Ancylothrix sp. D3o: one gene and its partner. The protein of the gene in region 2 interacts with the protein of the main gene of each other region in a pairwise test. Links are inferred from orthologs where the notes say so. Each region holds a gene or a part of one and is shown on either strand. Other genes may lie near its edges. The genes, in order: NG798_RS18300 and def.

What was found.
Region 1: the proteins of def (region 2) and NG798_RS18300 interact in binary tests that used the Escherichia coli proteins (3 or more experiments, as listed by UniProt). The link is inferred for Ancylothrix sp. D3o from one-to-one orthologs.

The regions. Positions count from the first base shown.
Region 1 is NZ_JAMXEX010000011.1:130,023-142,432, reverse strand. What follows is about bases 1-2,995. They hold NG798_RS18300 (aspartate-semialdehyde dehydrogenase), read right to left. Parts: upstream 2,023-2,995; coding sequence 979-2,022; downstream 1-978. Other genes in these bases: tig (trigger factor), read left to right, coding at 2,587-2,995; dapA (4-hydroxy-tetrahydrodipicolinate synthase), read right to left, coding at 22-906. In the rest of the region: more of tig, read left to right, coding at 2,996-3,963; ATP-dependent Clp endopeptidase proteolytic subunit ClpP, read left to right, coding at 4,223-4,891; ATP-dependent protease ATP-binding subunit ClpX, read left to right, coding at 4,923-6,263; NG798_RS18280 (site-specific DNA-methyltransferase), read left to right, coding at 6,616-9,120; NG798_RS18275 (AAA family ATPase), read left to right, coding at 9,117-10,265; NG798_RS18270 (DUF4276 family protein), read left to right, coding at 10,262-10,873; NG798_RS18265 (BPTD_3080 family restriction endonuclease), read left to right, coding at 10,983-12,410.
Region 2 is NZ_JAMXEX010000015.1:68,888-81,061, forward strand. Bases 5,826-8,584 are described here. They hold def (peptide deformylase), read left to right. Parts: upstream 5,826-6,802; coding sequence 6,803-7,366; downstream 7,367-8,584. Other genes in these bases: NG798_RS20860 (sugar kinase), read left to right, coding at 5,857-6,714; NG798_RS20870 (heme-binding protein), read right to left, coding at 7,434-7,940; NG798_RS20875 (alpha/beta hydrolase), read left to right, coding at 8,089-8,584. Outside these bases: NG798_RS20830 (SPOR domain-containing protein), read left to right, coding at 1-887; NG798_RS20835 (hypothetical protein), read left to right, coding at 1,015-2,007; NG798_RS20840 (LapA family protein), read right to left, coding at 2,258-2,473; NG798_RS20845 (phosphoglucomutase/phosphomannomutase family protein), read right to left, coding at 2,547-3,983; NG798_RS20850 (hypothetical protein), read right to left, coding at 4,145-4,822; rsmI (16S rRNA (cytidine(1402)-2'-O)-methyltransferase), read right to left, coding at 4,841-5,689; more of NG798_RS20875, read left to right, coding at 8,585-8,640; NG798_RS20880 (orange carotenoid protein N-terminal domain-containing protein), read right to left, coding at 8,718-9,248; NG798_RS20885 (SPFH domain-containing protein), read left to right, coding at 9,676-10,539; folP (dihydropteroate synthase), read right to left, coding at 10,582-11,439; tpiA (triose-phosphate isomerase), read right to left, coding at 11,450-12,174. UniProt on the Escherichia coli protein: Removes the formyl group from the N-terminal Met of newly synthesized proteins. Requires at least a dipeptide for an efficient rate of reaction. N-terminal L-methionine is a prerequisite for activity but the enzyme has broad specificity at other positions.

The DNA of each region.
Region 1 (12,410 bases), on a different replicon or contig from region 2:
ACAAAAAACCAAACCACAACATTAAAGCAGGGAAAGTTCTTTGAGCACCTCTTTAAGTTTTTCTTCCACCGATGCCGGTGCCTCGCAGAGGGGCAAACGCGGCTTACCTACGTCCCAACCTTGAAGCTTTAGGGCTGCTTTGACGGGGATAGGATTTGTGGTTAAAAACAAATCTTTAAACAAGGGAAACAGTTGCAGGTGAATTTTGAGGGCTTCTTGGGGTTTGCCGGTGCAAAACGCTTCTATCATCTGCTGTATCTGGAGACCGACTAAGTGAGATGCCACACTCACTACGCCACACCCACCTACCGAAAGCAAGGGTAACGTTAACGAGTCGTCTCCTGAATATATCCCAAATTCTGGCGGTGTCAACTGTCTGACTTGACTGGCTTGATCCAGGTTGCCGGTGGCTTCTTTAATTGCCACGATATTGCTAATTTCCGCTAATTTGGCTACTGTCTCCGGTAGAAGATTTTGGCCGGTTCTGCCGGGAATGTTATAAAGCATCAGCGGAAACTCTGGCACAGCCTCAGCAATTGCCTTGAAGTGCCCGTAAAGTCCTTCCTGCGGAGGTTTGTTGTAATAAGGTACAACTTGCAGTGAACCATCTAATCCTATCTTAGCAGCTTTTTGGGTGGCTTCAATGGCTTCTTTTGTACTATTACTGCCGGTGCCAGCAATAACTTTTGCTTTATCTGCCACTGCCTTTTTAACTACCCTAAATAGTTCATGTTCTTCTTCCCAGCTAAGGGTAGGAGATTCGCCGGTGGTGCCGCACACAACAATTCCATCTGAACCGTTTGCTGCTAAATGTGTCGCTAGTTTTTCTGCGACTTCGTAATTAACGCTTCCGTCTGCTTTAAACGGCGTAATCATTGCCGTCAAAACTCGTCCAAAATCTCTCATCGGTGAAAAAGTGATTGGTGATTAGTGAGTGATCAAAAGGGTTTTTTTTACCCCGGCCATTTTGCCCCCTTTTTACACAGTGGTTAAAGCCGGTGCTACCAAATTTTGCTGGGCGAGTAATTCTGCTATTTGGATGGCATTTAAAGCAGCGCCTTTGCGAATTTGATCCCCCGATAACCACAAGTCTAAGCCGCAGGGGTGAGAGATATCTTGACGGATGCGCCCCACCAATACCTCATCTTTACCTGTGGCATCCTTGGGCATGGGGAAATAATTTGCTTGCCAATCTTCGACTAATTTAACCCCTGGTGAGTTGGCTAAAATTTCTCTGGCTTTTTCGGGGCTAAACGGTTGCTCAAATTCTAAGTTAAGGGCTTCTGAATGGGCCCGCAACACCGGCACTCGTACACAGGTTGCTGTCACCCGTATTTGCTGATCTCCAAAAATTTTCCGAGTCTCGTTAACCATTTTCATTTCTTCTTCGCAGTACCCTTGCTCATTTAAGGCTGAGTTATGCGGAAATAAATTAAAGGCTAAGGGGTAGGGAAAAATTTCCGTTTTGGGAGTTTCACCGGCAAGAATAGCCTTTGCTTGTTCTTTCATTTCTTCCATTGCCCGTGCCCCCGCCCCACTGGCAGACTGGTAGGTAGCAGCGACAATGCGTTTCACCGGCTGGACTTGGTGTAGAGGCCACACGGCCACTGACATTAAAATCGTTGTACAGTTTGGGTTTGCAATAATGCCTTTGTGGTTTTTGGCTGCATCCGGGTTGACTTCTGGCACCACCAACGGCACATCGGCATTCATCCGAAAAGCGCTGGAGTTATCAATCATTACAGCACCGGCTTTAACGATTGTAGAGGCCCAAGCCTTGGAAGTTGAACCCCCCGCCGAGGCTAAAACAATATCGATATTTTCAAAGGACTGTTCGGTTACTGCTTCTACGGTTAATTCTTGGCCTTTAAACTTCACCTTCTGACCCGCCGAACGTGGCGAGGCTAAAAGTTTCAGTTCAGCTAGGGGAAATTGTCGTTGGTCGAGGAGTTCCAGTAATTCGGCTCCGACGGCGCCGGTGGCTCCTAAAATTGCAACACGATAAGACTTCACTTGATTTATTTTCCTCCTCTGGGGATGAGATTGTGGGTGAGATTTCGTCAACCGAAATTTTTAATAAATCCTCTTAAAATAGTTAATTTAGCTTGAATTTTAAACTTTTTACCAAATTTTATCTTTAAAATGCCCTAGCTGGCAGCCCGGATTGAAGAAGGCCATTTTTAGGCTTTGGGTTAAAATAAAGCGTTGTTTTTTGATCAACGTTGTTAAGTAGCATATCACGACTGGGCCGGTTGAGTGGAGAGCCGCTGGAAAAAAGCAGATAACTGTGCCGGTGGTAGATAAGCAGCGCCATAAAGCCGTCCTGGGGAATAGCAGACAGGCAGGCCCGGAAGTTCCGCGAGTCTTTTTTGGCTTCATTTCAAATTTGCATTGAAATAGAATAGGATAGAGGTTTGATGGTTTGCGCTGCCCCGGTTCGGGCAAATGGGAAAACACTCGTTGCTGCCGTTGTGCTTAGTCACACCGGCCCTGGACAAATTCAATCGGCCCGACTCAAAAGCCGGTGAGCAACCAAAAACACCAATAACCAAAAATTGCACGGACAGTCTGAAAACAAACGTACCTATGAAAGTCACCCAGGAAAAGCTACCGGCCAGCCAAATTGGCCTAGAAATCGAAATTCCTTCCGAAACGACCAAACAAACCTACGAAAAGGTCTTCCAAAACCTCAGCCGCACAGCAAATATTCCTGGGTTTCGTAAAGGCAAAGTACCGCGTCAAATTTTGTTACAGCGACTAGGAACGGTACGAGTCAAAGCAGCAGCACTCGAAGAATTAATTCAAGATGGCTTAGAAAAAGCCCTTAAGCAAGAATCAATAGAAGCGCTAGGAAACTATCAGCTAATCACATCTTTTGAAGAATTAATCGAGCAATTTAAGCCAGGCGAACCGCTGACCTATAAAGCCTCGGTAGATGTAGAGCCAGAAGTAAAACTCAGCGGCTATAAAGAAATTAGCGTTAAAGCCGAAGAAGTTCAACCAGACGCCAGCCGCGTAGATAAATTTTTGGAAGAACGCCGGTCAGAACAAGCAACCTTAATTCCCGTAGAAGGAAGACCGGCCCAAAGAGGCGATGTGGCGGTGGTAGACTATGTTTTGCGGGTAGCCGGTGAAGACAAAGAAGTTGAAGGCGGCAAAGCAACCAACTATCAAATAGAACTGGTAGATGGCAAATTTATCCCCGGATTTATTGAAGGCGTTTTTGGCATGAATGTCGGCGAAACAAAAGAAGTAGCCGTGAAATTCCCCGATGAATATGGCCGCGAAGAGTTAGAAGGAAAAGAAACCGTTTTTACGATTACCCTCCACGAACTCAAAGAAAAAGACCTGCCCGAATTAAACGACGAATTCGCCCAAGACGTAAGCGAATTTCAAACCTTGGAAGAATTACGCAAATCGGTAGAAGAACGCTATCAAGCAGATGCCGAACAGCAGACAAAATCCAACAAAGAACAAGCCTTAATGGCAGAAATTCTTAACCACGTTGAAGTAGACATTCCCGAAAGTTTAATTAACCGGGAAGTAGACTTTATGATTCGCCAAGCAGCCATGCAGTTGCAGAGCTATGGTTTGGATGTCAATCAACTCTACAATGAGCAAAATATGCCGCAATTGCGGGAACGTTCGCGGCCCGAAGCCATTGAGCGAATTAAACAATCACTGGCATTGAAAGAAATCGCCAAATTAGAATCGCTGAGTGTAGAAGCGACAGAAGTTGACAAACGCATTGAAGAATTGATGCAAGAAATGCGAGGCCAACAACTGGATATGATCAAGCTCAGAGAGTTTGTATCGGCGGATATTGTGCGAGAAAAAGCCCTTAATTGGCTGACAGAAAACGCTAACGTGGAATTAGTCCCCGAAGGCACCCTCAAAAAAGCAGAAACCGCAGACGAAACCTCAGAAGAGGCTGAAACAGAGGCCGAAACCGAACAAGGTTAAGGGTGTTGGGGAGCGAAAGTGATAGGCTCATCCTAGCGTTCCCCCCCTTATCGCTCAAATGGTGAGAGAATTTACAGCGAACAAACCCTCAGACTTTTGGTGCGTGGGGCATAATAGTTAGAGAAACCCAAATAAACTTTTTCTCAAACGGGAATTAAAGGATAGGGCGGTTTCTCCCCCAAAAACCCCCTAAGCTGACCCGACACCGCAGAAGTCTCGACAACGCTATGCTAGATCGCAAGCTTTAAAACAAATCCCTATGCTTGTATCTCAAACCCAGAATCACTCAATCAGTAGTTTGAAAGACCTCGAAATCTCCGCCATTTCCGCCGGTGTTGTCCCAATGGTGGTAGAACAGTCGGGCGTCGGAGAAAGAGCATTTGATATTTACTCGCGGCTTCTGCGCGAGAGGATTGTATTTCTGGGGACGCCGGTTGATGATGCTGTGGCAGATTCAATCGTAGCCCAGTTACTATATCTCGAAGCAGAAGACCCGGAAAAAGATATCCAGCTTTACATCAACTCGCCTGGGGGTTCCGTAACTGCCGGCATGGCAATTTATGACACCATGCAGCAAGTACGCCCGGATATTGCCACCATTTGTTTTGGCTTAGCCGCCAGTATGGGTGCGTTTCTGCTGTCGGGAGGTGCAAAAGGTAAAAGGATGTCCTTGCCTTCTTCCCGAATTATGATTCACCAACCCCTCGGCGGTGCCCAAGGTCAAGCGGTGGATATCGAAATCCAAGCAAAAGAAATTCTTTATCATAAGCGTAAGCTGAATGAACTTCTGGCTCAACACACCGGCCAGCCCCTAGAGAGAATCGAATTTGATACAGAACGCGATTTCTTTATGTCGGCGGCTGAGGCAAAAGACTATGGCCTCATTGACCAGGTAATCTCTAAACTCAGCCTTTCCACCGCCGGTTAGGCAGCCCTAGCACAGTAATTGAGAGGCAGATATGGCTAAGTACGACTCCCATTTAAAATGTTCCTTTTGTGGCAAGTCTCAGGAGCAAGTCCGCAAGTTGATTGCCGGCCCGGGAGTCTACATTTGCGATGAGTGCGTAGACCTGTGTAACGAAATACTAGACGAGGAGTTGTTTGATTCGGCAGCCGGTGCGCCACAGCCGGCCCAGCGTCAAGAACAAACTAAGCGCCGCGCTCGCTCCTCGGCTAATATTTCTATGACACAAATTCCCAAGCCCCGCGAAATTAAAAAACATCTTGATGATCATGTTATTGGCCAAGATGAGGCCAAAAAGGTGCTTTCTGTAGCGGTTTATAACCATTACAAACGCCTGGCTTATGCTCAATCAAAAACCAATGGTAAAGCCGGCCCGGATGATACTGTTGAGTTACAAAAATCTAATATTTTGCTGATTGGGCCGACCGGCTGCGGCAAAACTCTCCTCGCTCAAACTTTAGCCGAAATTTTGGATGTGCCGTTTGCGGTTGCAGACGCGACTACCCTCACAGAGGCCGGTTATGTAGGCGAAGATGTCGAAAATATCTTGTTGCGTTTGTTGCAAGTCGCGGATCTCGATGTGGAAGAAGCCCAACGCGGCATTATTTACATCGATGAAATTGACAAAATTGCCCGCAAAAGCGAAAACCCTTCGATCACCCGCGATGTTTCTGGCGAAGGCGTCCAGCAAGCTTTGCTGAAAATGCTGGAAGGTACCATCGCTAACGTACCTCCCCAAGGCGGACGCAAACACCCCTATCAAGATTGCATTCAAATTGATACCAGCAATATTCTCTTTGTTTGTGGTGGGGCGTTTGTTGGTTTGGAAAAAGTGGTGGAACAGCGGATGGGTAAAAAGTCGATGGGTTTTGTTCAACCTGGAGAAAGCCAACCACGCGAAAAACGCAATGCCGATGTGATTAAGCATCTGGAGCCGGATGATTTGGTAAAATTTGGGATGATTCCTGAGTTTATTGGCCGGGTGCCAATGGTGGCGGTGGTGGAACCGCTGGATGAGGAAGCTTTGATGGCGATTTTGACTCAGCCGCGTAATGCTTTGGTTAAGCAGTATCAAAAACTGCTGAAAATGGATAATGTGCAGCTTGATTTTAAACAGGATGCGGTGCGAGCGATTGCTCAGGAAGCTTACCGGCGGAAAACAGGGGCGCGTGCTCTGCGGGGGATTGTGGAAGAGCTTATGCTGGATGTGATGTATGAGTTGCCTTCGCGTAAGGATGTGAAAAACTGCACGATTACGCGGGAAATGGTGGAAAAACGGTCTACGGCTGAGTTGATTGTGCATCCTTCTTCTTTGCCTAAGCCTGAGTCGGCTTAGGTTAGAACGTCATCGGTTAATGCCGGTTAATGACACTGATTAATGCCACCGGTTAAAGAGTGGCTACACGATTAATTAAAACCCCCTCCGGGGGTTCAAGAATTCTATTTAATGGTAAACACAATTCCCACCAATAACCTGTTCGCGTAGCGGCGGGTAGCGCAACCCCCGATAGGGGGTTTTCTTTTGTGTAGACACTCTTCAACCGGTGGTTAAAGAGGTTTTAACGGGGGGCTTTGAAATTATCTACCGGCCCTAATTTCGCCTCTTGAAGAATTGTTACAGCGCCAAGCAAGGGCAGACTAAAAGATTACACAATAGGTTTAAGCTACCGCTATTTCAAGAAAAATTTATGCCAAAACAAAAGAAGTCTGAACAAAAACCTATTGAACAATATCAACATACAAATAAGGAAAGAGTTAATAATCCGCCGGTGGGTTTGGTGACTCCACAAACTGATCCTGATGGGGAAAATAAACGTTATGAATATGACCCCCATCTTGACCCGCAGTTGAACTGGGCCGGTAAGGCAGAACATACAAGTTTTGAGGTTCCTACTGTTTCTTTGCACGTTCACGAACGGATAGATCCTCGGACGATTGTTGATGCGGTTCGTAAGCGAAATACAACTGGGCCGGTGCAGTTATCTTTGTTTGATATTCCCGAAGAAAATCCGCCTATTAGACAAGCAATTGAGTTTTATAAACATAAGCATAATTGGACTAATCGTTTGGTTGCCGGTGATTCTTTGTTGGTGATGAATTCGCTTTTGGAAAAGGAGGGAATGGGGGGACAAGTTCAGATGATTTATATTGACCCTCCCTATGGTATTAAATACGGGTCAAATTTTCAACCTTTTGTTAATAAGCGTGATGTGAAAGATGGCAAGGATGAGGATTTAACCCAAGAACCGGAGATGATTAAGGCGTTTCGGGATACTTGGGAGTTGGGTATTCATTCGTATTTGTCTTATTTGCGTGACCGGCTTTTGTTGGCTAGGGAGTTACTTTCTGAAACCGGCAGTGTTTTTGTTCAAATTTCTGATGATAATGTGCATCTTGTTAGAAATTTGATGGATGAGGTTTTTGGGTCTGCGAATTTTCAACGAATTATTGCTATTCAAAAAAGGTCTCCGCAGCCTGATAAATTTCTTTCTGGTATAACGGATTATTTAGTCTGGTATTCCAAATCAATATCCAAAGCTAAATATAACCAAATATTCATTTTTAACGGAGAGGATTTGAATGACGAATCATTTGTAACAAGTGATTTAACTTCTTCGCATGAATATCACAAAACACCTTATGAATTTCAAGGAAAAACTTTTATCCCAATAAATAGATATTGGTCAACCAGTGTAGATGGTTTGAAAAACTTAGAAAAAGCTGGAAGATTAGTTGTTTCGGGCAATACGCTGCGATATAAAAGATTAAAAAAAGATTGGTCATGCAGTCTTATAGGAAATATTTGGACGGATGTTGTTTTTTCGTCATTTGGCGAAGACAAATTATATGCTGTTCAAACTTCTACTAAAGTTGTGTCCCGATGTGTATTAATGACGACAGATCCGGGTGATTTAGTATTAGATATAACCTGTGGATCTGGGACGACGGCGTATGTAGCGGAACAGTGGGGGCGCCGGTGGATAACTTGCGATACATCAAGGGTAGCAATTACCCTAGCAAAACAAAGATTAATGACAGCAACCTTTGATTATTATCAACTAGCAAACCCTCAAGAAGGAATAGACACCGGCCTGAAATATAAAACCGTTCCTCATATTACCTTAAAATCAATTGCTAATAATCCCGAAATCAAAGAAGGGATGACAAAACAGCAAATAGAAAAAGCGATTCAAAAATACGCAGATCAAGAAATACTTTATGACCGGCCATTGGTAGACACATCAAAAATCCGAGTCACCGGCCCTTTTACAATGGAAGCTGTGCCGGCGCCGGTGGTAATGCCGGTGAGTGAAATTGAGCCAGAATTAGAAACAGAAAAACCGGAAATAACGGCAGACAATTCGATTTCTCGGAGTGGAGAAAGCCTAAGACAAAGTGAATGGCGGGATGAACTGCTAAAAACAGGAATTCGCGGGAAAAGTGGGCAAGCAATTTTGTTTTCGCGGGTAGAAACTTTTGTAGGAAATTGGCTTCATGCGGATGCAGAAACAAAACCGAATGATGAACAAGAACAGCCTTTAAGGGCAGTAATTTCTTTTGGGCCGGTGCACGCACCCCTCGACCAAAGACAAGTAGAATTAGCCCTAGAAGAAGCACAGAATTTAGTGCCAAAACCGAAACTGGTAATTTTTGCAGCATTTCAATTTGACCCGGAAGCAGCAAAAGATATTGATGAAACAAAGTGGCAAGGAGTAACTTTGCTGAAAGTACAAATGAATGCCGATTTGTTGACAGAAGACTTGAAGAAAAAACGGGCAACAAATGAAAGTTTCTGGTTAATGGGACAGCCGGATGTAATTGTGAGGAAAATTGCCAAAGGTGAGAATGCTGGAAAGTGGGAGGTAGAGGTGCAGGGGTTTGATTATTACAATACAAGAACCGGCCTGATAGAGTCTGGAAATGCGGAGAAAATAGCGATGTGGATGTTGGATAGTGATTATGATGGCCGGAGTATTTTGCCCTCACAGGTTTTCTTTCCAATGGCGGGAGAAAAGGAGGGATGGTTTAAGTTGGCGAAAAGTTTAAAAGCGGAGATTGATGAGGATTTAATTGAGGCGTATCGGGGGACAATTTCGTTGCCATTTGAGGCGGGGGAATATCGACGAATTGCGGTTAAAATTGTAGATGATCGGGGGATTGAGTCGATAAAAATGACGCGGTTAGTAACATGATTATATCTCACATTGTATTAAAAAATTGGCGTAATTTTACATTTGTTGATGTGGACTTGCAGGAACGGGTTTTTTTAGTCGGGCCCAATGCTTGCGGAAAGTCTAATTTTTTGGATGCGTTCCGATTTTTGCGAGATTTAGCAAAACCAGGAGGCGGTTTACAAAAAGCAGTAATAGATCGAGGTGGGGTGTCAAAAATTCGCAGTCTTTATGCGCGCCGGCTTTCAGATGTGGAGATAGAGATTCATCTATCAGAGTCAGCTTTTAAAAAGCCGGTGTGGAAATATGCCATTGGAATTAAACAAAAAAAAGGGGGTAAAAATGATGCAATTATTGCCTATGAACGAGTGTGGAAAGGGGATGAGCAAATTGTAAACCGGCCTAATACTGAAGACAATAATGATGAATTAAGACTGACGCAGACTTATTTGGAACAAATTAACGCCAATGCTGAATTTAGAGAAATTTCTAAAGCTTTGGAAACCATCTTATACTTGCATTTAATTCCGCAATTGGTACGTCATCCAGAAGCTTATGGAATGGCCGGTATTTCCGAAGATCCCTTTGGCAGAACATTTTTAGAAAGGGTGGTAAAAACGCCAGAAAAAACACGCCGAAATCGCCTCAAAAAAATAGAGGAGGCTTTACAATTTGCAGTCCCCCAGATGAAAAATTTAAGTGATACAAAAGATGTTATGGGGATGCCACATTTAGAGGCAGTTTATGAACACTGGAGACCCAAAGCAGGAAAGCAAAGAGAGGATCAATTTTCTGACGGAACATTACGATTAATCGGGTTATTTTGGTCGTTGTTAGAAAGTGATTCTTTATTGTTATTAGAAGAACCAGAACTGTCATTAAATGCGGCGATTGTTGCTAAGTTGCCGGCGCTTATTCACCGAATGCAAAAGCAGAAAAAACGCCAAGTGATTTTGAGTACCCACAGTGGAGATTTACTTTCCGATGAAGGAATTGGAGGCGAAGAAGTTTTACTAATGACACCCACAGCAGAAGGAACAAAAGTACAATTAGCTTCCGATATTCAAGATATTAAACTCTTGCTAGAAGGAGGATTAAGTATTGCAGAAGCAGCCTTACCCAAGATAGCCCCCGGACAAGTTCACCAATTAAGTTTATTCCCATGAGCGATATTCCCATAAATTTAGCTGTGGAAGATGCTTTAAGCGAGGCTGTAGTGCGAGAAATGCTAAAGCAATCTCAACGGCCTTTTTCCATAGGAATTTGTTTAAATAAAGGAGGTTATGGCTATCTGAAAAAAATTATATCAGGCTTAAATCATGCAGCCAAAGGAAGCGCCTATTTAGTTTTAACAGACTTAGATAATGCTGAATGTCCCCAAGAAATAATTTCAACATGGCTAGAACAACCAAAACATCCCAACTTAATATTCAGAATTGCCGTCAGAGAAGTTGAAGCCTGGTTATTAGCACATCGAGAAACCTTTGCAAAATATGTAGGAATTTCCAAAGATTTAATACCAAGAAACGCCGATGAAATAGCCGATCCCAAACAAACACTAATCAACCTAGTCCGCAAATCAAAAAAGCGAGACTTAAAAGAAGCAATAGTGCCGGCGGACAACAGCACTGCTAAAATAGGAAAAGACTACAACGGTCAACTCATCCAATTTGTAAAAAACCATTGGCAAATAGAACTAGCCAAACAAAACTCCCCCAGCTTAGAAAAAGCAATGAAAGCCATCCTAAACTTTCAAATAACCTGGGAACAATAAACAAATTCCAACCATCCCATCTGCATTCATCTGCATTCATCTGCATTCATCCGCGTAGCGCTACGCGCGGCTACGCCTAACATCTGCGTTCATCTGCGGTTAAAAAACAATGACCTCTCAAAACACAATCAACCAACTAATAATCAACACCCCCTACGAAGAACCCAACAAATACTGGCACTACAACCGGCACACAAAACTCTTTAGCTGCGAAAACGGAAGAAGACCAGCCGGTTATATTATCGCCTCAGAAAACTCAAAAAACTCCGACGATCCCGGCATATTTGTAGAAATACCCCTAGTTAACCAAATACGTCCCCGCGTCAAAAAATGGCGCCAACAAAACCACCCCGGAGTCACCGGCATAACCAAACGCCTACTCGAACATTGGCACAACAAAAACGAACGAGAAAATCCCTTTTTCTTCTGCCAACTAGAAGCCATAGAAACCCTAATTTGGCTAACAGAAGCACCCGCCGCCGAAAAAGTAGGAATAGACATTCCCAACGACGGCGGAAACTTCAAAAGATTATGCTCAAAAATGGCCACCGGCTCAGGCAAAACAATCGTCATGGCCATGTTAATTGCATGGCAAATACTTAACAAAATCACTTATCCCCAAGATACAAGATTTGCCAAAGCTATATTTATTGTAGCCCCCGGATTAACAGTCAAAAATCGCCTGCAAGTCTTATTACCTTTTGGCGAAAACAACTACTATGAAAACTTTAATATTATCCCCATTAGCTTATTAGAAAAACTCCGTCAAGGCAAAGTTTTAATAACCAACTGGCATAGCCTCAATTGGGAAACCACAGAACAACTAGCCAAAAACAAAAGCGTCGATAAACGCGGTGCAAAAAGCAATGAAGCCTATGTGCGTGAAGTTTTGGGAGAAATTGCCAATCACAAAAATATTGTAGTCATCAACGATGAAGCACATCACGCCTGGCGAACAAACAGCAATTCCCCACTAAAAGGAGTCAGCAAAGAAGACATCGAAGAGGCGACAAAATGGATCGGAGGATTAGATAGAATTCATCAAGTTAGAAAAATTCTTACCTGCTTTGATTTTTCTGCAACTCCCTTTTCTCCCTCTGGCAAAAAAAGTTCAGAAGAAGCATTATTTAGCTGGATTGTAAGTGATTTTGGCCTCAATGATGCCATCGAATCAGGATTAGTAAAAACCCCCCGCGTCGTGATTAGAGATGATGCACAATTTGGCAAAGATTATAAATCTCGGCTTTATCATCTTTATGCAGATCCAGAAATCAAAGACGATGTAAACCGCAAAGCAAAACCTAATGAACCTTTGCCAGATTTGCTAAAAAATGCTTATTATTTATTAGGAAAAGATTGGTTAGAAACTGCAAAAGCTTGGCAAGAATCTGGTCACAAAGTGCCGCCGGTGATGATTTCCACAGCTAACCGCACAGAAACCGCAGCTAGGATTAAGTATTCTTTTGATCATCACAAAATTTTAATCGATGAACTTTGCATTCCCGAAAAAACTCTACATATCGATTCAAAAGTTTTA
Region 2 (12,174 bases):
GTACCTATATTTTTGAGTGCGGCGCCCTTTTAGCAGCAGGACTTTTGTGTTTAAGAAACTGGCGCAGCCCCCAAATCGTTAGCGGACGCAATGTCTGGCTGGGTATTGGTTTGGGCGTTTTGTCCTATTTTGTTGGAAACTTGCTTTTTGGTTGCTGGGAGTTGGTGTGGGGTCTTGATCCCGATGTCTCCTTGGGTGATGTGTTCTACATCATCAGCTATTTGTTGCTGGCTTGGGGAATGATTTTAGCGGTGATTTCCAGGCGTTTGAATCTGGAGTTATGGCAGTGGGCTGTTTTGGTGGGTATCGCTGCCGGTGGCATTGCTTTGGCCGTTTGGGTGGCTACTCCGGCTCAAGAACCGGCTGCCAAACCTGCAACGGCAGTCGTTTCGACTCTGCAAGACAAAGCAAAACCGGCCCAACAAGCTAAAACTCCCGCCAAAGCCCCAACAGTTAAACCGGCCACAACTAAGCAACCGACAACCGCCAAAGCTGCCCAAAATGCACAACCAGCCGCAGAAGAAGAAATTACAGCCCCAGGCTGGGTATTGGGGATTGACAAGTTCCTCGAACCCTATGCCTACCCCGTTAACTTGTTCTACATTGTCGGCGATGTATTTTTGTTGATTATTGCCACAGCCTTGCTTTTAGCCTTTTGGGGTGGCCGGTTCTCTAATTCTTGGCGGATGATTGCGGCAGCGGCTTTTTCCTTGTACATCGCCGATATGTGGTTTAAATATGCCGAAACCCGCTTTCAAGGCGACTACCAAAGCGGCAGTCTTTTGGAGGTGTTTTTTGTATTCATGGGTGTTTTGTTTGGGATCGGAGCCGTTTTAGAGTACGATATCTCAACCCGATCTCGCCAAACAAGGCGCAAACGAGGGTAAGGCCAATCTAAAAAGCATAAAATAGAAATGATTTGTCCTGGCCTTAACTGGCCCGGACTTTAAAGTGTCTATCCCCCTGGCAAATGTTTCCACTCTGTTTTTGTTTTTCCTGCGTGGCGAGCGTGGCATGACTCCCAGAAAATTATCTGACTCTGACAAACGCGAGATTATTGACCTCTACCGGCAGCCTGGTGAAACAACCGTAACGCTGGCTTCCCGATACGGCGTGAGCAATTCAACGATCAGCCGTATCCTCAAAACCAGTTTTTCGGAAAAAGATTATGCTGTTTTGGTTCAGCAAAAACGGGATGCTCGTTTTTCGGGCCACAACCAGGAAGAGGGTTCTGCGGAGGTTGCTTCACCGGCACTCCCTGAACTAGAACCGGAACCGCTGCCCACTCTAAGCGCCTCGAAAGTACGGCGGCGTTCTTCTGTGACAACGCCCGCACAAGGCGTTTCATTGCCCGTTAAAGCCAGAGTTTCTGATGATGGCGATGATGCGGACTCAATCGTAGCGACAGGTTTGGTGGGAACTCAACTAGAATTGCTCGATCCGTCCTATTTCCAACCCTCGGAAATAGGCAAGGGGGATAGCTTTGCTCAAAATTCCTCACAAGCAGAGGAAGGCAGTGTACTTAATGAAATGCTGGCTTCTGACTTGCTCAACTCGGAAGATTTCTCTGATTTAGATGAGGATGAGGCCGGTCTTGACGAGGACGGCGATGAGGATGAGGATGATTTCAACGATGAGGATGAGGATGAGGATGATTATGATTTGCCCTCTCCTGCGGGCCGGTTTCGCGCCACCGGCCAAGTCCGCGTTTTACCTCTGGCCGAAGCTTCTCTGCCAAAAACTTGTTATTTAGTGGTAGACCGGGCCGCCGAGTTGATTGTTCGGCCTTTACGCGATTTTGGCGATCTCGGTCAAATTCCGCCGGCTGAAGTGCTGCAAAAAACTTTGCCGGTTTTTGATAACCATCGCGTTGCTCGCCGCTTTTCTAACCGCAGTCAGCGGGTGATTAAAGTTCCCGATGGCCGGATGCTTCAAAAAACTAGCTCTTATCTTTATGCCAAAGGCATTACTAGGCTTTTGATAGATGGCCAGGTTTATTCTCTTTAGTTGTTTTTTGGTTTAATTTATTTCCCCATCTTTGGGGATTTTTTTTGGGAATTTGTACTTGACAATTTTAGCGAAATATGGTAATTGATCGAGCCGATTTTGATGGGATCTTTTTGTGTGGAAGGGTTTTTTTTTAACCGCATCCTATAGGCAGGCAGGATGCCTGCCCCACTACAGATAAATGCAGATGTAGAGACGTAAGGCGCGGAACGTCTGTATTTATTTTTTAAACCGGATAGGGTATCAAGTTTTATTCTGACTGGTTTAAAAGCAGTTGGGCAAAGGCTCCAGCGAGCAAACCGGCACCGGCACTGAAGGCTAAAACTACCCCCACCGGCATCTGGATCGATTGCCAGCTTAAGAATTTTAAAGAAACTCCTGTGGCATTTTGGACGGAGAGGATGGCAACCCCCACCAGCCAAAGGGCCACAATAACAGAAGTTATCAGCGGAAAAATCGGTTTCATAAAATCAGGTTGTAGGTGTTTATAGAAACCGGGTTTCTTAAAAAAACCCAGTTTCTAAAAATGATGACAAAATTTAAACAGCAGCCGGTGCAAGCTCATTAATGACGCGCTGCATATATTCAGCCACTTTTGCTTCTTTTTCCGGCGAGTTGGTTTCCATATAAACACGCATTAGCGGTTCAGTTCCCGACGGACGCAATAATACCCAGCTTCCCTCTTCTAAATAAAGTTTAATGCCATCTTTGCGGCCTAATTCTTTAACACCAATTCCGGCAATTTCTTTAGGCGGATTTTTGGTAAAGGAGTCGAGGACGGCTGCTTTGTGGGCATCTTCTAAATGCAGATCCAGGCGTTTGTTATATAAAGGCCCACCGGCTTCGCTGATCGCTTCTTCTACTAATTGAGAAAGCGGTTTTCCTTCATAGGCAATTGCTTCTGCTACTAGCATATCGGCTAAAATTCCATCTTTTTCTGGAATATGCCCAATCACACTTAAACCGCCTGATTCTTCACCACCAATTAAAACGGCTGTTTCGCGCATTTTTTCGCCGACATATTTAAAACCAACGGCGGTTTCATAAAGAGGTAATCCGTAGGTGGCGGCGAGATTATCTAACAGGTGAGTTGTGGCAACAGTACGGACAATTGCACCGTTTTTGCCTTTGTTTTTGACGAGGTGGCGGGCAAGTAATAGCAAAATTGTATTGGGGGTTAAAACATTACCCAATTCATCGACTACGCCAAACCGGTCACTGTCGCCGTCGGTGGCTAATCCTAAGTCGGCTGCATCTTTTTTCACGGCTTCAACTAATCCTACCAATTGCTCGCCTTTTGGTTCTGGCATTCCGCCGCCAAAAAGCACATCGCGGTGGGTGTTAAAGCTTTCTGTTTCGCAGCCACAATGCTCTAATACTGTGTCAAGATAGCCGCGTGAGGTGGAGTAAAGGGCATCATATTTGACTTTAAGCTGGGCGCTGCGGATGCGTTCTACGTCAATGATCGTATAGAGAAATTTTAGATAGTCGGGTTTGGGGTCGAAGCTGCTGATTTTGCTGGAGTTTTTGCCGGTTGGTGGGGCGTCGGAGGAGGTTTCTATCTTACCCACGATGGCGTCGGTGATTTCTTTGGTGGCTGGGCCGGCATAATCGGGTATATATTTGATGCCACAGTAGGGCGCTGGGTTGTGGGAAGCTGTGAACATCAGGGCGCCGGCGGAGTTGAGGTGTTTGGCGTTGTAGGCGATCACCGGCGTCGGGCAATCTCTGTCTACTATCTTGACATTCCAGCCGTTATCTGCTAAAACTTCGGCGGCGGTACGGGCAAATTGGTCGGCTAAAAAACGGGTGTCATAGCTGACTAATACGGGCCGGTCTTTTGTGTAGGCGGTTTCTAAGTAGCTGGCGATGGCGCGTGTTACTTTGCATACGTTAGCAAAAGTAAAATCGTTGGCGATGAGCCCGCGCCAGCCGTCGGTTCCAAAGACAATTTTTCCTGTGTTGACTGCACTCATCTGTTGCCACTCCCTTTGTTTTGTTTTAATACTACCTGATGGTTGTAATTTGAGGGCGTTGGTTTTGAAATGTTTGGAAAAAAGTTTTTTGGGACTATCGGTTTGGCTGTCCAGTCAGGTGTGTTTGCGCTGACTGGTTTGGTATAATTTATTGCTGCCGGTTATTTACATTCTTGTTGGCGACACGTTACCATGATGGCGCGAATTGTGGCTTGGGAGTTATATTTATTGGTTTCGTGATAGTCTCCGCCTACTTTTGGATAAACGCCGGCTAGGGTTCCGTTGTTGGCATTTCCCAGGAGAAACATTAGGTTTTTTGGTTGGTTGGCAAAGTTAACTATTTCTCGGCCTTCGTTGTCTATGTTATAGGATAATTTTGGTTTTCCATAAACTTTTTCGGCTTCTTTAATTAGGGTTCCTGCGCTAATGTTTTTTTCTGTTTTGTAGCCTGGATTTTCTGTTAATAAAAGCGTGATGGTGTCGTTGTCTTTGAGGGGTTGGCCGGCTGGGTATAAAATATAATATTGTATTTTTCCGCCTTGGCTAACTTCTATGGCGTCAAAGTCTACGATGTAGGGCGATTTTGTTTGAAATTTAGCCATAGATCCCAAATAGGTTTTGAGTTCTTTTAGCGTCATTCCAAGTTTGGCTGCGCCTATGCTTTTTGGGGTTATAGGGTTGTTTTGCAGGGTTGGCGGGTTGGGGGGACTGTTGGGTGGTTTGGGGGTTGTTTGACTGAGGATGCTTTCTGGTGGCGGTGGGGGTGGTGTTTGGGTGGTGGCTTGGTTGCAGCCGGTGAGGGTAATTAGAGTTACGATTAAAGGTAGTAGCTTTTTCATGGTTTTTTTTTGGGTGATTTAAAGGCTTAATGCAATTTGATAAATTTGTCGTTTGGGTAAGTTGATTTGTTCCGATAAATATTTGCTTGCTTGTGAACGCGACATTCCTTGATTAAGCAAGGTTTCTAATTCGGATTTTATAGTATCTTCTGATATTATTGTTTCTTCTTCTTCCCTTCCAGAAATCACTACGGTGTATTCGCCTTTTGGGTTTGTTTCTGTTTGATAATAGGCTATGGCTTCGGCAATAGTTCCGCGCCAAAATTCCTCAAACATTTTTGTTAGTTCTCTGGCTAAAACAATTGGGCGTTCTGGTTCTAAAACTGTGGTTAAGTCTTGTAGGGTTTGTTGTAATCGGTGGGGTGCTTCGTATAAAATTATAGTCCGGGGTTCTGTTTTTAAAACTTGAAGTCGTGCTTGCCGGTCTTTGGTTTTTGTTGGTAAGAATCCTTCAAAAATAAATCGGTCTGCGGGCAATCCTGAAACGCACAAAGCGGTAATTGCTGCGGTAGAACCGGGAATTGGAATAACATTTAGTTCGGCTTCTATACAAGCTTTCACAAGTTCATAACCTGGATCGGAAATTGCCGGCATTCCTGCATCTGTAACTAAGGCTATTGTTTTGTCGCGTTGGAGAATTTCTAATAGTTCTGGTATGCGTTCGTGGCGGTTGTGTTCGTGATAGCTGATTTGGGGTGTGGTAATTTGAAAGTGTTGTAAAAGTTTGCCGGTGTGTCTGGTGTCTTCGGCTGCTATTAAATCGACGTTTTGTAAAATTCGGACGGCGCGAAACGTCATGTCTTCTAAGTTTCCTATGGGTGTTCCTACAATATAAAGTGTGTTAGGTTTTAAGGGGTTTTGGGTCATTTATCATTTTTTTATGGTTTGGGTTATTACATTATAGCACAAATTTATGGGATTTTTAAACCGCAGATGAACGCAGATGAACGCAGATAGGTTTTTTGTTTTAAGGAGGGTTAGGAAGAAAAAGGGGGCGAAAATATTAGGTAAATTTAAAGGATGAGGATAGAGGGATGAAGCGAGGGATTTTTGCAGGGTTGGTTACTTTGGATTTTGTTTATTTAACGGCGGATTTTTTATCAGCAAATCAGAAGGTGGTGGCGCTTGATTCAACGGTGGCGGCTGGGGGGCCGGCTACTAATGCGGCGGTTACTTTTTCTTTTTTGGGAAATGAATCTATTTTGTTAGGTGGGGTGGGGAAACATCCTATTACTCAATTGATTTTGGCTGATTTAAAGTCTTGTGGTGTGGAGTTGATTGATTTAGATTCGCAACGATTGGAAAGTCCGCCGGTTTCTTCTATTATTGTAACTCAATCTACGGGGGAAAGGGCTGTTATTTCAATTAATGCTACGAAATCTCAAGTGAATGGGTTAAGTATTGAGGCTGAGATTTTAAATAATATTGATATAGTTTTGGTGGATGGTCATCAATTAGAGGTAGGCGAAAAAATTGCTGGCTTTGCTAAAAATAAAAATTTGCCGGTTGTGCTTGATGGGGGTAGTTGGAAACCTGGTTTGGAGAAGCTTTTGCCTTTGGTAAATTATGCCGTTTGTTCGGAAAATTTTTATCCGCCTGGATGCAAAAATGTGAAAGATGTGTTTGCTTATTTGGCGGGGGTTGGTATTTTGAATATTGCTGTGACGCGGGGTGAAAAATCAATTTTGTATCACACAGCAAAGGGGAAAGGTGAGGTGTGTGTACCGTCTATTAATGCTGTGGTTGATACTCTTGGGGCGGGTGATATTTTTCATGGTGCTTTTTGCTATTATATTTTGCAGGAAGGTTTTATCGAGGCGCTGGAGTCGGCGGCAAAAATTGCAGCCTATTCTTGTCAGTTTTTTGGGACACGCCGGTGGATGGATGAGTAAAATTTGATAAACAAGCTAAAGGTAGTAGCGCCGGCGTTAACAAAATGTCACAATAGAAGTAAAGGTCAAACGCGAAAAACAATAACCCATGAGTGCTGACGTATTGGTTGAGAAGAAAAAGTTAGAGAATCCCCCCTTGGAAATTCATCAGATCGGGGATCGGGTGTTGCGGATGAATGCCAAGCGCATCGCTAAGGTAGATGCGGAAATTAGGCAGTTGGTTCGAGAAATGCTACAAACGATGTATAGCGCTGACGGTATTGGTTTGGCGGCGCCGCAAGTGGGTATTCACAAACAATTAATTGTTATAGACTGCGATCCAGAAAATGCGGCAAACCGGCCTCTGATTTTGATTAATCCGGCGATTAAACAAATCAGCAAGGAGTTGTGTTCTTATCAGGAAGGCTGTTTGAGTGTTCCTGGGGTTTATATGGATGTGCTTCGTCCCGACGTAATTGAGGTTTCTTATAAAGATGAATTAGGCCGGCCTCAAACTTTGAAAGCTAGTGGTTTATTATCTCGCGCTATTCAGCATGAAATGGATCACTTGAATGGTGTTTTGTTTGTGGATCGTGTGGAAAATCAGCTTGCTTTAACTGAAGAATTACGCAAGCGTGGTTTTTCTCACCGCGATGTTAAAATTATTTCTTAAAATTTGATAAAGGGTTGGGTTGAAAAACCCAATCTTTTATCAAGTTGGGATTTCGGGGGCTTGGTTTTTATTGCATCAACTCTACAGGAATTTGTACCTCGCTGCGCTTCATTGGTTCGGGTGTCATGGGAGAGTTATAAAGTAGCCGTCGCGGTGGGCCTACTATGTTATATTCGGGGTGTTGATGCAGCCAATTTTGCAATTCTTGCAGAGTGCTTTGATAGTTTTCCCAACTGTAAGCGCCTTGAATTCCGGCACTAATTACAGTCATGGCTGGATAGTCTGTAACTTTTACATTGGGGTCAATTGTTTGAGGGTTAATGTTTGAATTTGGATAAAGAAAGGAAACTTCAACGGCTGTCTTTTGTTCTAAATAACGGGCTTCTACCGGCGTGGTCATGGCAATTTGATTGCTGCTAATATGTTGGTAGAGGGGGTCAAAAGCGGCTCTTGTTGCATATTGCGGCTGGCCGGTGTGTGTATAGGTGACAGCGCGATATTCAGGGTAAAACTTTAATTCAATGATGCCATCTTCTGTAGGTGGCGGAAATCCAATCGGTAAACCGGCCGGCATAATGTTATGGGGTAGAGGTGAGTAGGGAAGACGGAATTACTGAAATTACGCCTTAGTTATTATTTAATACCATACTTAAGGAACAAACAGGCCGGTGCTAAATTCGATAAAATCACTTATGAATCACAAAAGCGAGAATTTAAAATCTATGAAAACGCTTAGCTGGTTGACTGGCAAATTTCCAAAAAAAACGCAGTCATGGCTGATGAAAACGCTATTGCTGGGAATGGTTGCGGGAGGAGGTATTTTTGGGGCTGGAATGCCGGCTTTTGCAGCAGATACTTTAATTGTGAAGTTAGGGCCATTTCAACATCAAGTGCCGGTGGAAGATATCGAACGTTATGCGGAAAGTGGCGAAGTTTCTGAAAGCCTTAAACCTTTTGCCTATATGTTGACACCGGATGTGAAGAGAGCTTTATCAGAACGTTTGGAAGTTAACCGAGAAGAAGCCGATAAAAAGCTGCAAGAATTGTTTAACTCTCCCTCTGGTGAGCGAATTGAACAAGCGGTTAAAATTGCCTTACCTGGAACAAGTTTAGAACAACTACAAGGTGCCGTTTTGCTGGCTGCGGAAATGGCAAACCAAGTCAGTGTTCCCACTGTTTTACGAGCTTTACCAATGGAAACTGTTACGCTTGATGCGAGTGCTTTGGTGATGGTTATTTCAAAAATTAATTTGCCTGATTTAAGCACTCCCTAAGAAAGTTTTATGGCTCGTCTGGTAGTGTTATCAACCTCTAGTTAAAAGTCCCCTGTGGGGACTTTTTTTATGAGGAGTTATAAACTTGGGGTTACGCCAGTTTCGGCAAGGGTTGTTTTTTGGATAACTTCTGTATAACCCATGCCTTCAGCAATTTGCCGGAAAATTGAAATTTGATCTTGAAATTCCATTCCTTCAATTTGCTGCAAAATGTTATTAATTCCTTCGGATGCTTGATAATTATCTGGAATATCTACAACGGTATCGCCCATACCTTGCGCCCAAGCATACCACACCACTAATTGATTATTTGCACTCAGCGCTCCATAAGCACGAGAATATTCTGTAGGTTCGCGGTTGACAATGGCTCGCATGACGTTTAATTGCTCATCGTCGGACAGTTCGTAAAAATCTCCTAGCAAAATTGGGGCGATTTCTGGCTGCGCTGCCTGGGGTGCAGCGGGGGTGATAGAATCTCCCATTTGTTCATAGATATAATAAAGCAAAGCCAGTTTATCATCGGTGTTGAGAGCTTGAAAATTTTTAACGAATTCTTGAGAATCGCTGCTCAAAACATGAGACGCTCTGGGGCTGTGAGATCCCTGCATAAATTAACTCCGTAATTTGCTTTGGTTGTATTTTATACTTTCTTCATTTAATGGTTATTTCTTAATGCTTGAATCTTCCATAAGACAGATTTAACTTTTATTTTTCCAAACCTCTATCGATGGTGCATATTTCTCAAGATAGATAAGGAGGAGTTTTAATTTGATATTAACTCTTCCGGCTTAAGAGCCAACTCTCCTCAAACATAAAAAATGAAATATTTCCTATCTTTTTAATTATTTTCCCCCTTTCGTCAAGCCGGTAAAAGCCCCTTGAATTTTCTCAATAACGGGGTTAATTTTATTTTTTGAAGGGTTAACCCCTAAAATCTAAAATTCTTAAAGCCGGCTCTCAGTCTACAGCTTTGGCATAAAATAAGCTTGGTTGCTACACTTTAAGTAACTTGCGCCGACTATAAGAGGTTTCAGTATGGAAACAATTGTTGCAATTCTTGTCCCGATTATTGGTATAGCCTTTGGTTTAGGCGTGCGATCTGTCAAAATAGTTAGCGAAGAAAACCAAGCACTTGTAGAACGATTGGGCAAATTTCACACAAAACTTAATGCCGGTCTTAATTTCGTTAATCCCCTCATTGACCGCGTAGTTTTAGAAGATACTCTCAGCGAACGAGTATTAGATATTCTTCCCCATCAAGCCATTACTAAAGACAATGTTTCTTTGACAGTCGATGCCGTAGTTTATTGGCGAGTTATTGAATTACAACTGGCTTATTATAAAGTCGAAAACATTGAAGAAGCTTTAATTAATTTAGTTGTTACTACCATGCGCTCACAAATTGGCGTAATGGAATTAGAAACCACTTTTTCTTCACGAGAAGATATTAATAAACAACTCTTAAAAAAACTCGATGACGAAACCGAACGCTGGGGAGTAAAGGTGATGAGAGTTGAAGTAAAAGATATTAAACCGGCACCAATGGTTTTAGAAGCATTGGAAATGGAAAAAGCCGCCGAAAGTCGAAAACGAGCAGCAATTTTAGAAGCAGAAGGAACCGTAGAAGCGATGAAAAAACTCGCTGATGCACTGCGAACTCATCCCAGTAGTCGGGAAGTTTTGCAATATTTGGTAGCCCAAAGATATGTGGATGCAAGTGAAAGATTAAGCGAAAGTCCGAATACAAAAATAGTTTATATGAGTCCTGAACCGATGGGAAAAACCTTTGGAGAACTGCTACAAAATGGCGGTATGGATGGGGGACAAACCCCACCTCCCCCGGCACCGCCCAATATCAACTCACCAAACCAACCCAACCCAAATGGCAGTTCCAGCTAATCATTTATTCTTCGCAAAAACTCGCCGATCAGCAGTTACCAATCAGCGAAATATTGCATCAGCAACCCGCACCACATCCCGCATTTGCTGCACATCATGTACTCGCACAATATCCGCACCAAAACAAACCGCAGCACTACAAGCAGCAGCAGTACCCCAAACGCGATCTTTCGGGTTCGGTTTATTTAAAATATGACCGATAAAACTTTTCCGAGAAGGGCCGGCCAAAATTGGACAACCCAACCCAGCAAAATCGCCAAGCCGGCGAATTAACTCTATATTTTGGCTGTAATTTTTAGCAAAGCCAATCCCCGGATCTAAAATAATATGAGAACGAGGAACACCGGCATCAAAAGCCGCCCCTATTCTTTGCGCTAAAAACTCGTAAATTTCCCCGATTAAATCTTGATAATCGGTTAATTTCTGCATTGTTTGTGGCGTTCCCCGGATGTGCATTAAAATAATCGGAACCCCCAACGCCGCAACAGTTGACAACATTTTCTCATCAAAAGTTGCCCCCGAAATATCATTAACAATATCCGCACCACTCTCTATCGCAGCCTTAGCAACTTCTGAGCGTGTTGTATCCACAGAAATCGGCACATCAAAACCGCTATTGCGTATCGCTTTAATCACCGGCAAAACGCGATTCAATTCTTCAACCAGAGAAACTTCTTCCGAACCCGGACGAGTTGATTGTCCACCAATATCGAGAATATCCGCACCGCTATTTATAAGTTCTTCTGCTTGAGTCAATGCTGTTTCTAAAGAATTAAAATCACCTCCATCACTAAAACTGTCAGGCGTGACATTGAGGACACCCATAATATAAGTTTGTTCGCCCCAATTAAACATCTTGTTGCGAACTCGTAATTTTTTTGTGTCCTCTGTCTCACCCATAACTCGTCACCTATTTATAATTAACAATTCGCCCAAAACTGGCCGGTTCTAAACTCGCACCGCCCACCAAGACACCATCAATTTCTGGCTGAGCCATGATTTCATCAATGTTATCAGGTTTAACCGATCCACCGTATTGAATGGAAACGTTAGAATTGCTAAGTTTACTGCGAATTAAACCTATTACACGATTAGCTTCTTTTGACTCACAAGTTTCGCCGGTACCAATAGCCCAAATTGGCTCATAAGCGATGACAAGATTTTGCTGATTTACCTCTACGAGGTCTTTTTCTAACTGACTGAAAATATGCGCTTCGGTTTCACCATTATCGCGTTGTTGTTTGGTTTCGCCAACGCACAAAATAGGAGTTAGGCCGTGTTTTTGAGCAGCTTTGAGGCGCTTATTTACAGTTTCGTCAGTTTCGCCAAAATATTGCCGGCGTTCGCTATGTCCAATTACAACATAACGCACCCCAATTTCTAGCAACATAGGGCCAGAAATTTCCCCAGTGAAAGCCCCTGCATCTTCCCAGTGGACGTTTTGGGCACCCAGCATAATACGAGAACCGTGCATACTCCCACTGAGAGTGCTAAGGTCGGTAAAAGGAGCGCAGAGCACGATTTCCCTATTCTCTGGGGTATCGTTGATTTGGGGTAGAAACCCTTGCAAAAACGACCGCGTTTCTGCCTGAGTTTTGTACATTTTCCAATTGCCGGCTAGAACGATTTTCCTCA